Desulfopila inferna: one gene and its partner. The protein of the gene in region 1 interacts with the protein of each later gene in a pairwise test. Links are inferred from orthologs where the notes say so. Each region holds a gene or a part of one and is shown in the gene's direction. Other genes may lie near its edges.

Region 1 (5,709 bases):
AGATCACGATGATAGTGAGCCAGCAGCTTGAGTACCTCTTCTCGCAGTCCCTGCCGCAGCATCAAAGAGGTCCGCTCATTTATCCTGCGATAAAGAAGCTCACGTTCACAGGTTAGGCCAAGTCGGATAATGTGTTCGAATCTTATCTTACCTTTTTCCCGGGCATGCCCCGCTATATGATCACTCCAACTCTTTCCGGTTCCATGGTAAATCTCCAGAGCCCGAATGAGTCTGTGAGTATCGTTTTTATGGATTTTTTGTGCAGTAATTCGGTCTTTTGACAGAAGCTCTTCATGTAATTTCGAGCTCCCTTCCGTCTCCAGTCTTCTGTGCAGTTCCTCACGTAATTCCGGAAAACTTGCACCACTCTTAAATAAACCTTCGATTAATGCACGAAGATATAACCCGGTGCCCCCGGTTACCACTGGAATTTTTTTTCTTTGATGAATCCCGACAATTGCTTCAAGGGCATCTCTCACGTAATCACTGGCGTCATAGTGTTCATCAGGATTGACAACATCGATAAGATGATGCGTGGTATGTTCCCTTTCCTGTGGGGAAACCTTTGCAGTACCAATGTCCATGTGACGGTATATCTGCATGGAATCGAGGCTGACTATCTCGCAGCCGAACCTGTCGGCAATTTCAAGAGAGAGGGCCGTCTTGCCTATTGCCGTTGGTCCGACCAGCACAATCACAGGGGCTTTTATTGGAAATTTACTCGAAGTCATTAGCGGCAATTTTTTTTATTTATCATAATTCTCCTCTCTGTCCAGGTACTAAACCCTATTTACTCAAAAGTTAAATATTTCTTTAAAAACTCGGCTTTCTTGGCTCCTATTCCTCGTATCACCACAAGTTCTTCCGCTCTGTTGAATTTTCCAAATTCTGATCTTTTTTCAAGCATGTCTGCTGCGGTTTTGGGACCGACGCCCGGAATGGTAAGAAGCAGGTCATAGCCGGCATCGTTAAAAGGTATCGGTTGAAAAAATATAGGCCGCAGATTAATAGGCAAGGCTGTATTGTCGTCTATCTCTTTATTGTCTGCGGAGGTCAGTAGTAGTTGTGACTCTTTCCAGGTCAGAAAAGAAGTTTCCCCCTGGCTTTGAAAAAAATCCTCACCCCCTCCGCCTCTGAAGAACATGATGGCACCGATACATACTGCAAGCAGAGCGAGGATGTGAATCTTGCATAGATTTGTATCGTCATTTTTTGAGCGGCAATTTGTCATGGCAGTGCATTATTCCGTAAACTGCGGTTGATAAAGTTTTTAAGTTGAAAAAGATGTCCAAAATTGTACCATAAATACAATTAATTACCTATTCCTCCCAGCAATACCCGAGAATTCGATACCTTTTCTATTGTCTTATATCTGTTTGACCGGTATAAAATTCTACTTTTTATCACAGTTATGAATAAAGTGCACCCCTACTATGCCTGCAATACCTTCATTTAATATTGTTCTGGTTGAACCCGAGATTCCACCTAATACCGGGTCAATTGCCAGATTATGCGGCGCTACGGATTGCGTCCTCCATCTTGTCCATCCACTTGGTTTTTCAACGGACGATAAGCACCTCAAACGTGCCGGTCTGGATTATTGGAAGCATGTACAAATAGTCCATTGGCCGAATCTGGAGAAGTTCCTCGAAGAGCAGGATGAACGAAATCTCTATTTTTTTACGACTAAAACGAGTAAATCATACACTTCAGCGACATTCAAAGCTGGTGATTTCTTGATCTTTGGAAAAGAAACCAAGGGATTACCGCAAGAAATTCTTCAACTCTATCAGGAAAGAAGCTATACATTACCAATGGCAAACCCCAATATCAGAAGCCTCAATCTTGCGATGACCGTAGGTATCGTTGTCTATGAAGCTATTCGTCAGCAAGTCAGGGGAATCTGAAAAACTACAATAGATCGCTGTCCTATATATTAAAGAACACATACAAGGAGAACCAGCCAATGGGTGAGAGAATTTATAACTTCAGTCCGGGACCTGCCACACTCCCTCTTGAAGTTCTGCAGCAGGCACGTGAAGATATCATTAATTTTGATAATTCCGGCATCGGCATCTGTGAAATCAGCCACCGATCCAAGGAGTTCATGCGGGTTGCCGCCGAGGCAGAAGAACTTATGCGTGAATTACTTGGAATTCCAGGAAATTATAAAGTCCTTTTTCTCCAGGGAGGAGCATCAAGCCAATTTTTTATGGTGCCGATGAACCTTCTCGGCGGCGGTAAAAAAGCAACGTATCTCAACACCGGCACCTGGAGCAAGAAATCGATAAAAGAGGCACAGCTTTTCGGCAATATCGAGGTAGCCTTTTCAAGTGAGAACGAGAAATTCAACAGGGTCCCCACAGACGATGAGTACGCCGTTTCCGCTGACTCCGAGTATCTCTATTTTGTTTCCAACAATACCATCTTCGGCACCCAGTTCGATCCCATTCCCCAGTCTGAGAAGATGCTGGTCAGCGATATGTCCTCCGATATCCTTTCCCGCAATTTCGATGTCAGCAAATTCGGTCTTATATTTGCCGGGGCACAAAAAAATATGGGACCGTCAGGAGCGACAACAGTCATTATCAGGGATGATTTGCTTGACCGTGTTCCTGAAAACACTCCGACAATGCTGAAGTACAAAACTCATGCCGATAAGGACTCGATGTTCAACACCCCCCCTACTTTCTCGATATACATTATTCGAAACGTTCTGAAATGGCTCAAGAATAATGGTGGAATCGCAGCTATTGAGAAGAAAAACAAAGAAAAAGCCATGCTTATCTACGATGTAATCGATGCAGGTGATTACTATCGCGGCCATGCTCTGAAAGATTCCCGCTCAATGATGAACATCGCCTTTAATCTACCGACAGCGGAACTGGAAGCCGCCTTCATACAAGAGGCTGCCGCAAAAGGTTTGAACGGGCTCAAGGGACATCGCTCCATTGGTGGCTGCCGGGCCTCAATTTACAATGCCTTCCCACATGAAGGCGTCGTTGCACTCAGCCGCTTTATGCTGGAATTCCAGAAGAATAATCCCGCCTAAGCGCTAATATAAACTATGCAGTATGAAGGCAATATCATCCGGCCTCCCAGTGAAGCAAATTCGATCATTCTTCAGGTGACGGCCGGATGTTCCTATAATAAATGCACGTTTTGCGGAGCCTACAAAGATAAGCCTTTCAGAATTCGTCATGAATCCATTGATGCCGACATTGAGTTTGCAGCGCAGTATTGCCGGCGCCAAAAGAGAGTATTCCTCGCCGATGGTGACGCCCTTATTCTACCGTTTGCGCAATTGCTGCACATCTTTATTAAAATCCGGCATGAGCTTCCATGGGTCAACAGAATCTCACTCTATGCCAATGCCCGTGCGATTCGATCAAAAACCAAAGAAGAATTGCTGCACCTTAAATCCCTGGGTCTGGATAGGGTATATCTTGGTCTGGAAAGCGGAGACGACAGGATTCTCAGCAGTATCAGAAAAGGGGAAACCTCACGCTCGATGATAGCGGCGGCAGACAGGATAACAGAGTGCGCCCTTTTTCTCTCGGTCACCCTGCTTTTAGGCATTGCCGGCAGGGAACTTTCTGCGGTACATGCCGAAAATACAGGCAAGGTACTCACTCGAATGGCACCAGGACAGATTGCAGCCCTCACCGTAATGCCTATTCCAGGCACAAAATTGTTTATCGATATTCAGGAAGAGCGCTTCTTTTTGCCGGATTCACATTCTCTCTTGCGGGAACTTCAAAAAGTCATACAGTTCATATCTCTGGATCGTGTCCAGTTTTATGCCAATCACGCTTCTAATTACCTGCAGTTATCCGGACGGTTGCAAAAGGATAAGGAAAGAATGCTTTCCCTGATCGATGCTGCTCTTTCAGGCTCCATTCAGCTTATAGCCGAGGAGCACCGCGCTTTATAGATGGAAATGAAAAAAACAGATCTTAAGAATCTCGATCAAAAAGGCCTTGTAGAATATGTCGAAAGCCTCAATCAGCCTGCTTTCAGAGGTCGCCAGCTCATGGCCTGGCTATACAAACCAGGTATTCATGAATTCGCACAAATGACCGATCTCGCCAAAGTATTCAGGGAAATCCTCGGCGATTATGCCCTTATTTCCACCTTTGCTGATCCTCTTGTAGAACGATCCGGTGACGGCTGCGTAAAATTCGGCTTTCGCCTGGATGACGGCTATATGATCGAAGCAGTATTGATTCCCGAAGTTGATCGCAATACGCTTTGTGTTTCGTCACAGGTTGGCTGCGCCATGCAATGCTCTTTTTGCCTTACCGGAACAATGGGGTTTATCCGTAATCTTCAGCCTGCCGAGATTGTCAACCAGGTTTGTGCAGTACGGGATTTCCTTCTCGATGAACCGGAAGAGCAGCGTATAGGACCACAGGAAGTAACTAATATCGTTTTTATGGGTATGGGCGAACCGCTCAACAACCTTGAGAATCTTTTAACCTCTATTTCCATTCTCACTGAACAGAAAGGCCTTGATTTTACTGGTCGCCGCATAACCGTGTCGACCTGCGGCATAATTCCCAAAATGCGGCTGCTTGGCGAAAACTCATCCGTTAATCTGGCAGTTTCACTGCACGCCGTCGACGACGCAACCAGAGATATGCTTATGCCCATTAATAAAAAGTATCCTCTGGATCAGCTTCTTGAGGCCTGCAGAACCTACCCTATGCCTAAACGCCGCCGCATAATGTTCGAGTACACTCTGCTCAGGGATATTAATGACAGCGACAGGGATGCCCGTAAGCTGGCACATCAACTGCAGTCCATCCCCTGTAAGATCAACCTGCTTGCCTATAATGAATCGGAAGATCTCCCTTACAAAGCTCCAACATTCGAGAGAATGCTGGCATTTCAGGAAATTCTAAGGAAAAACAACTATTCCGTTTTTATACGGACCAGCAGAGGAGCTGATATCTCAGCTGCCTGTGGCCAGCTTGCCGGAAAACACAACTAATCCTTGGTTCCTTCCCGTCTTCACTCTACCTTGCCCTGCAAGGTGGTTCCCGTTCCGGATATTACCCTTCCTGCCGAATCTTTTTTCCCCCTGTTGGCCTGTTTTCATATCATCATCAAAATATTCCCTTAAGACCAAAGATTCTGATAAATTTGATTGATACACTTGATTAATACAATTTAATTATTAAATATTGAGAAACGACTTCTCCGTTTTCCATAATACCTTAAAAATTACCTAACCCAGCTGAACTGGACTCTTTACAGTACTTCCTTGAAGGGTATAAGTCCCTTGGCTGTTGAGGCGGATTCGAGTTCTGATATGTTTTTCGTTTTCTTGATATGTGGCAGTTTTTAGGGGTAAGGCACTAAAGTTTATCAGAGAACAGGAACTGATTTTAGAGAGGAAATATTTTGAAAAAAAAGATTCTTGTAGCCAATCGTGGAGAAATTGCCATCAGGTTAATACGGGCCATTCAGGAACTAGGCTGTCTGGCAGTAGCCGTTTTTGAAACACCTGATGAAATGTCCAGGCATATTCGCATAGCCGATGAAGCCATTCTGCTCGGAGATGGCCCCAGAAAGGATTATCTCGACATTGATAAGATTATTCGGGCTGCCAAAATGTCAGGCGCTGCAGCCATACATCCCGGCTACGGTTTTCTGGCAGAAAATCCCTACTTCGCTAAAGCCTGTGAAGAAGCTGACATTCTCTTT
Region 2 (5,145 bases), 430 kb from region 1 along the record:
CTTAGGTCTTGCTAAAAAAGGGCATAAGGTCGGTCTTATGGATGTTGATCTGCATGGTCCCGATGTGGTAAGAATGCTGGATCTTAAAGGTGTGGTTCAACCACCGGAAAAGAAGGATGATCTTATTCCGCCGCTCGTCTATAACGAGAATCTCAAGGTTGTCTCGCTTGAATATATGATGCAGGACAGGGATGAAGCGATTATCTGGAGAGGTCCCCTGAAAATTCAGGCAATCAGGCAGTTTGTCTCCGACATGGACTGGGGAGAGCTTGACTATCTTATAATCGATGCTCCTCCGGGAACAGGCGACGAGCCGCTGTCGGTGGCCCAGACCATCCCTAATGTCAAGGCAGTGGTAGTGACCACCCCGCAGAAGGTTGCGCTGGCCGATGTACGAAAATCCATAAGCTTCTGTAAAACTGTTAAAATTGATATTGTCGGAGTTGTGGAAAATATGTCCGGCTTTGTCTGCCCCAACTGCAATGAGAAAGTGGATATTTTCAAAAGCGGTGGTGGAGAAGAGATGGCCAGGGAGTTCGACCTGCCTTTTCTCGGTAGAATACCGATGGATCCCCGCGTCGTAGTTGCAGGAGATGATGGTAAGCCATATCTCTCCTCCGATGAAAAAAGTCCTGCGACCGAGGCCTTCATGGCAGTTGTCACTGCAATTGAGACCAGAAATCCACCTGTGGCGCCGCCTGTTACCTTAAAGATGAGTAATTCGGGCTGCGGCTGCGGCTGCAAAGGCTAATGGATTCGTAAATTCACGATCTAAAGTTGTTGTAGATCTTAAGCGACGACTTCTGATACTGCGCCTGGCATATTGAACTTTCGAAATCGGAGTTTAGGTCCGTACGGGTGCTTATTCGCAGAGTGCATCAAAAAGAGAACCGGCTTTCATGCCGGTTCAAATTTTCAGTTACAGATAAACATCACTATTGAGGCGATATGATATTAGAGCAACTCTTGGTTGGCAGTATGGGTGTCTGCTGCTATTTAATCGGGTGTGAAGAGACCAAAAAAGGAGCGATCGTTGATCCCGGCGGAGATGAAAGACGCATCCTGGCTGAAGTTGAAAAGCTGGGGCTGCAAATAGAATATATCATTGCCACTCATGGTCATCCCGATCATGTCTGCGGCAACAGGATTATCATGGAGGCAACCGGTGGCATCATCGTCATGCATGAGGCGGATGCTGATTATTTTGAAAAGCCCGAGACCCAGAACTACTTCAGCATGCTCGGCCTGGAACCCTCCCCGCCGGCTCAAAAAAGGGTTAAAGACGGAGACTTGATTGAAGTGGGCAACGTAAAGCTCCGTGTCATCCATACACCAGGTCACACCCCGGGCGGCATATGTCTCTATAGTGCTCCAAACCTCTTTACCGGCGACACCCTTTTTGTCGGCGGGGTTGGTCGTACCGATTTCCCCGGTGGATCCTATGACGGCTTAATGGAGTCCTTGAAAAACAAGGTCCTGACCTTGCCGGAAGAGACCATAATCTGGCCGGGTCATGGCTATGGCGGATCACAGTCCACCATCGGCGAAGAAAAACGCAGCAATCCCTTCTTGCGGTAATTTCAAAGATGCGCGAAATAGTATTAGGAACGGCCGGCCATGTTGATCACGGTAAAACCAGTTTCGTCAAGGCCCTCACCAACATAGATACCGACAGGCTCAAAGAAGAGAAAAAAAGAGGCATAACCATCGAACTCGGTTTTGCCCATCTTGATCTTCCCTGCGGCCACCGTCTTGGCATCGTCGATGTTCCGGGCCATGAGAAGTTTGTTAAAAATATGGTTGCCGGGGTTACCGGCATGGATATTCTCGCCTTCATCATTGCCGCCGATGAAGGAATAATGCCGCAGACCCGCGAACATTTCGAAATCTGCAGTCTCCTTGGTGTTTCACAGGGAATCGTCATCATAACCAAAAAGGATATGGTCGAGGAAGAGTGGCTGGAGATGGTTGAAGAAGAGGTCCGTGAATTCTGCCAGGGCAGTTTTCTGGAGGAGGCACCTATTGTTCACGTCTCTTCCATCACCGGCGAGGGGATCGATAAGGTTAAGAATCTTCTTGACGACATTGTCTCCAAACATCATTTTGAAGACGCCTTTGGGCCCTTCAGGCTACCGGTGGATCGGGTCTTTGCCATGAAAGGGTTCGGTGCGGTGATAACCGGTACTTCTATTTCCGGCAGAGTCGCTCTGGGTGAGGAACTGCGGATTTATCCCTCCGGGAAAACCGCCAAGGTAAGAGGAATACAGCTGCATTCCCAAACGGTGGATGTAGTCGAAGCAGGTCATCGCACCGCCATCAATCTGCAGGGCATAGAGACCTTGGAAATATCCAGAGGGATGGTTGCGGCAACGCCCGGCGCCCTGCAGCCTAATTTTATGCTGGACTGCTCACTTACCTATCTCTCCTCCAACAACAAGCCCCTCAAGCATAGGGCAAGGGTACGGGTGCATCTCGGCACAGCTGAGGTGATGGGCAGGGTGTCATTATTGGATTGTGACGAATTGCGGCCTGGGGAGGAGGCGGGAGTTCAGTTGCTCCTGGAAGAACCGGTTGCGGTCTGGCCCCACGACAGGTATGTCATTCGCAGTTACTCTCCCGTTATCACAATCGGCGGCGGAGAAGTCCTTGGCAATGTTTCACTGCGGAAGCGGAAAAGGCTGACGGAAAAAGACCGCAAGAGGAATAGTGAAGTTATTCAGATACTGAAAGAAGGTTCACCCGAAGATCATATCCTTCTCTTTCTGGAAGAGAGCGGCACCAAGGGTCTTGTCCTGGATGAATTGGCCATACGGCTTGGCGTTTTCGGTAAACAGTTGAAGAAAATACTCAATGAACCGCTGTCCTCGAAAAAGATTGTCGTGGTCGATTCTTCGGCTCAGCGTTATCTGGCCCTAAGTGTTGCCGAACGCGTCAGCGATTCGATAGTGGATATTCTTACAGTGTTTCATAAGAACAACCCGATCCAGGAAGGATTATCAAAAGAAGGCTTGCGCAGTGAAACAGGACGCCGTCTCGATCAGAAGGTTTTTTCATACTGTTTGAATGAACTGATCCGGAGCGGAACCATTGTTCAGGAGGAATCGCTGATCAGGCTGGCAACACATGAGGTAGCCCTTAAGGCCGATGAAGAAAAGCTGCAGCGCGATCTGCTAAAGTGGTACAGGGATAAAGGACTGGCCCCGGCCACTATCAAGGAAACCTCCGAACAGTTCAGCGATTATCCCGCCCCCTTGCTGAAAGAAGTCATGGGTCTCCTTCTCCGCGAGGAAAAGCTGGTCAAGGTCAGTGAATCTCTTTATTACGAAAAAGAGGCTATGGAGGAGCTGAAGGACAAGGTCGTTGCCTTTATGGAGAAAGAGGGAGAGATAGATGCCCCGCGATTTAAGGAAATGTCCGGTTTGACTCGAAAGTTTTCCATTCCGATCCTGGAATATTTCGATCGAATCAAACTGACCTATCGTATCGAGGATAAACGTATTCTTCGTAAGAAAGCTTCCTGAAGGCAGGATTAGAATACTTTATTCAGGAAATCATGGCCCTGCAGTTGAGGAATCATCCATTTTCTCTTCAAGAGGGCGCCAGGTAATTTTTAAAAACCTGGTGGTAATGCTGTCGATTGCAAATTTATCGTCAATCTGCAGGCCGACAACGGCAACTACCCTATCTTCAGAGGCCAACACGGGGAACTTGAATCTCTGCTGCCGTGGTATTTTCAGATCGGCAAGAAATCTGGAAATTTTCTTTCTGCCATTCATGCCTGGCGGAGTGAACCTCTCCCCCTGTTCGGCTGGCCGCAGAGTAAGCGGAAAATCAACCTTACCCCCATCGACCAGCAGTTCTCCCGTCGTTAAATGCGGCGGAGGATCTTGCAGCGCCTCCAGTTTTAACCTTCTGTTCAGTACCTCTATCCCATACTCAGCCGGTGCTGTAATCCGCAGGTGAGGGATGGATGCGGGTTTGATTTGTCCCCTGAATTTCTTGCCGTGTTCCTGCTGCTGAAAGGTCAGCCGGCCTCTGCTTTTATAGACACGCAGCCCCTGCGGCAGGTGCAGTTCTGCACCGTTTCTCCCGGATTCAGCTAAATGGATCAGTTTTTCAATATGGTGAAATTGCGGCCTCGAGCCGAATTTCCAGCACACCTTTTCGATGATCCGCCTCCTGATGGCCGTATGTTTTTGCAGAAAAGTACCGGTATCAAGAGAAGCAGACCTGCAGGCGTTTTTTGCACAACTGAAGCGTGTGCATTCCGCCAATTCGGTTATTGTCATACTTTCGAGAAGATCGTCATCTTCCTTGAGTATTGCCGCTGTCTGTAAAAGCGTTGAGCGGATGGCCGGATTGAACTGTTTTTTTATCCTTGGGAGAAGATCCAGACGCAGCCGGTTGCGGAGGAATGATTTGTCGGTGTTGGAGCTGTCAGTACAATAAGGAATTCCGCTGGAATTGAGATATTCCAGCAGCTCATTTTTGGAAATTTGCAGCAGCGGTCTGATTATGGTTTCGTTTTTGGGACGCATCCCGGACAATCCTTTGAGCCCGGTGCCACGAAATAATCTGAGCAGAACTTCTTCGGCCTGATCATCGGCGGTATGAGCAACAGCGATCACCTGGGCGTTATGCCGGCGACGGCACTGCTGCAGAGCTTCGTATCTCAGAACACGCGCACTTTCTTCAAGCGAGGAGGCGGTTCTTCGCTTGTGCCCTTTGACATCCACGGAAACTATTTCATGCGGGATCCCCAAGCGCTCTGCAATATTTTGGACGAGCTCTACCTCTTTGCCGATCTCCTGCGGCGGTCGCAGGCCATGGTCGACATAGACGGCAATAGCTTTTATGCCCAGATCACATTCACAAAAAAGGGAGAGCAGGGCAGTTGAATCAGGTCCGGCGGAGCAGCCGACGATAACCGTATCATTCTCCCGCACCAGGTTTTGGCCGGTAAGTATGGTTTTTAATTGAGTAGAATCCACTTTTCCATTATAGAGAGACTAACCTTCTGTTTTTTGCCTTACTTTATAGGGCAAGTGAAGAAGTATTACTGGAGAAGACATGGGCTATCTCAAGTTCAGCAGTCGAATAAAAACGTATCTTGCTCACCATTTCAAGCTACCGGAAGAACAGATC

Evidence for each region. The genes of interacting proteins can lie anywhere in the genome.
Region 2: the proteins of serC (region 1) and selB interact in binary tests that used the Escherichia coli proteins (3 or more experiments, as listed by UniProt). The link is inferred for Desulfopila inferna from one-to-one orthologs.

What each region holds. Positions count from the first base shown.
Region 1 is NZ_JAFFQE010000001.1:287,497-293,205, reverse strand. Bases 1,238-4,009 are described here. They hold serC (3-phosphoserine/phosphohydroxythreonine transaminase), read left to right. Parts: upstream 1,238-1,966; coding sequence 1,967-3,052; downstream 3,053-4,009. Other genes in these bases: rlmN (dual-specificity RNA methyltransferase RlmN), read left to right, coding at 3,935-4,009; JWG88_RS01150 (radical SAM protein), read left to right, coding at 3,068-3,934; JWG88_RS01160 (tRNA (cytidine(34)-2'-O)-methyltransferase), read left to right, coding at 1,434-1,907. Also shown: tRNA (adenosine(37)-N6)-dimethylallyltransferase MiaA, read right to left, coding at 1-698; JWG88_RS01165 (ComEA family DNA-binding protein), read right to left, coding at 791-1,231; more of rlmN, read left to right, coding at 4,010-4,993; JWG88_RS01140 (acetyl-CoA carboxylase biotin carboxylase subunit), read left to right, coding at 5,407-5,709. UniProt on the Escherichia coli protein: Catalyzes the reversible conversion of 3-phosphohydroxypyruvate to phosphoserine and of 3-hydroxy-2-oxo-4-phosphonooxybutanoate to phosphohydroxythreonine. Is involved in both pyridoxine and serine biosynthesis.
Region 2 is NZ_JAFFQE010000001.1:715,433-720,577, reverse strand. The notes cover bases 1,163-4,053. They hold selB (selenocysteine-specific translation elongation factor), read left to right. Parts: upstream 1,163-1,586; coding sequence 1,587-3,521; downstream 3,522-4,053. Other genes in these bases: tilS (tRNA lysidine(34) synthetase TilS), read right to left, coding at 3,552-4,053; JWG88_RS03070 (MBL fold metallo-hydrolase), read left to right, coding at 1,163-1,578. Also shown: JWG88_RS03075 (Mrp/NBP35 family ATP-binding protein), read left to right, coding at 1-751; more of JWG88_RS03070, read left to right, coding at 949-1,162; more of tilS, read right to left, coding at 4,054-4,991; JWG88_RS03055 (Hpt domain-containing protein), read left to right, coding at 5,071-5,145. UniProt on the Escherichia coli protein: Translation factor necessary for the incorporation of selenocysteine into proteins. It probably replaces EF-Tu for the insertion of selenocysteine directed by the UGA codon. SelB binds GTP and GDP.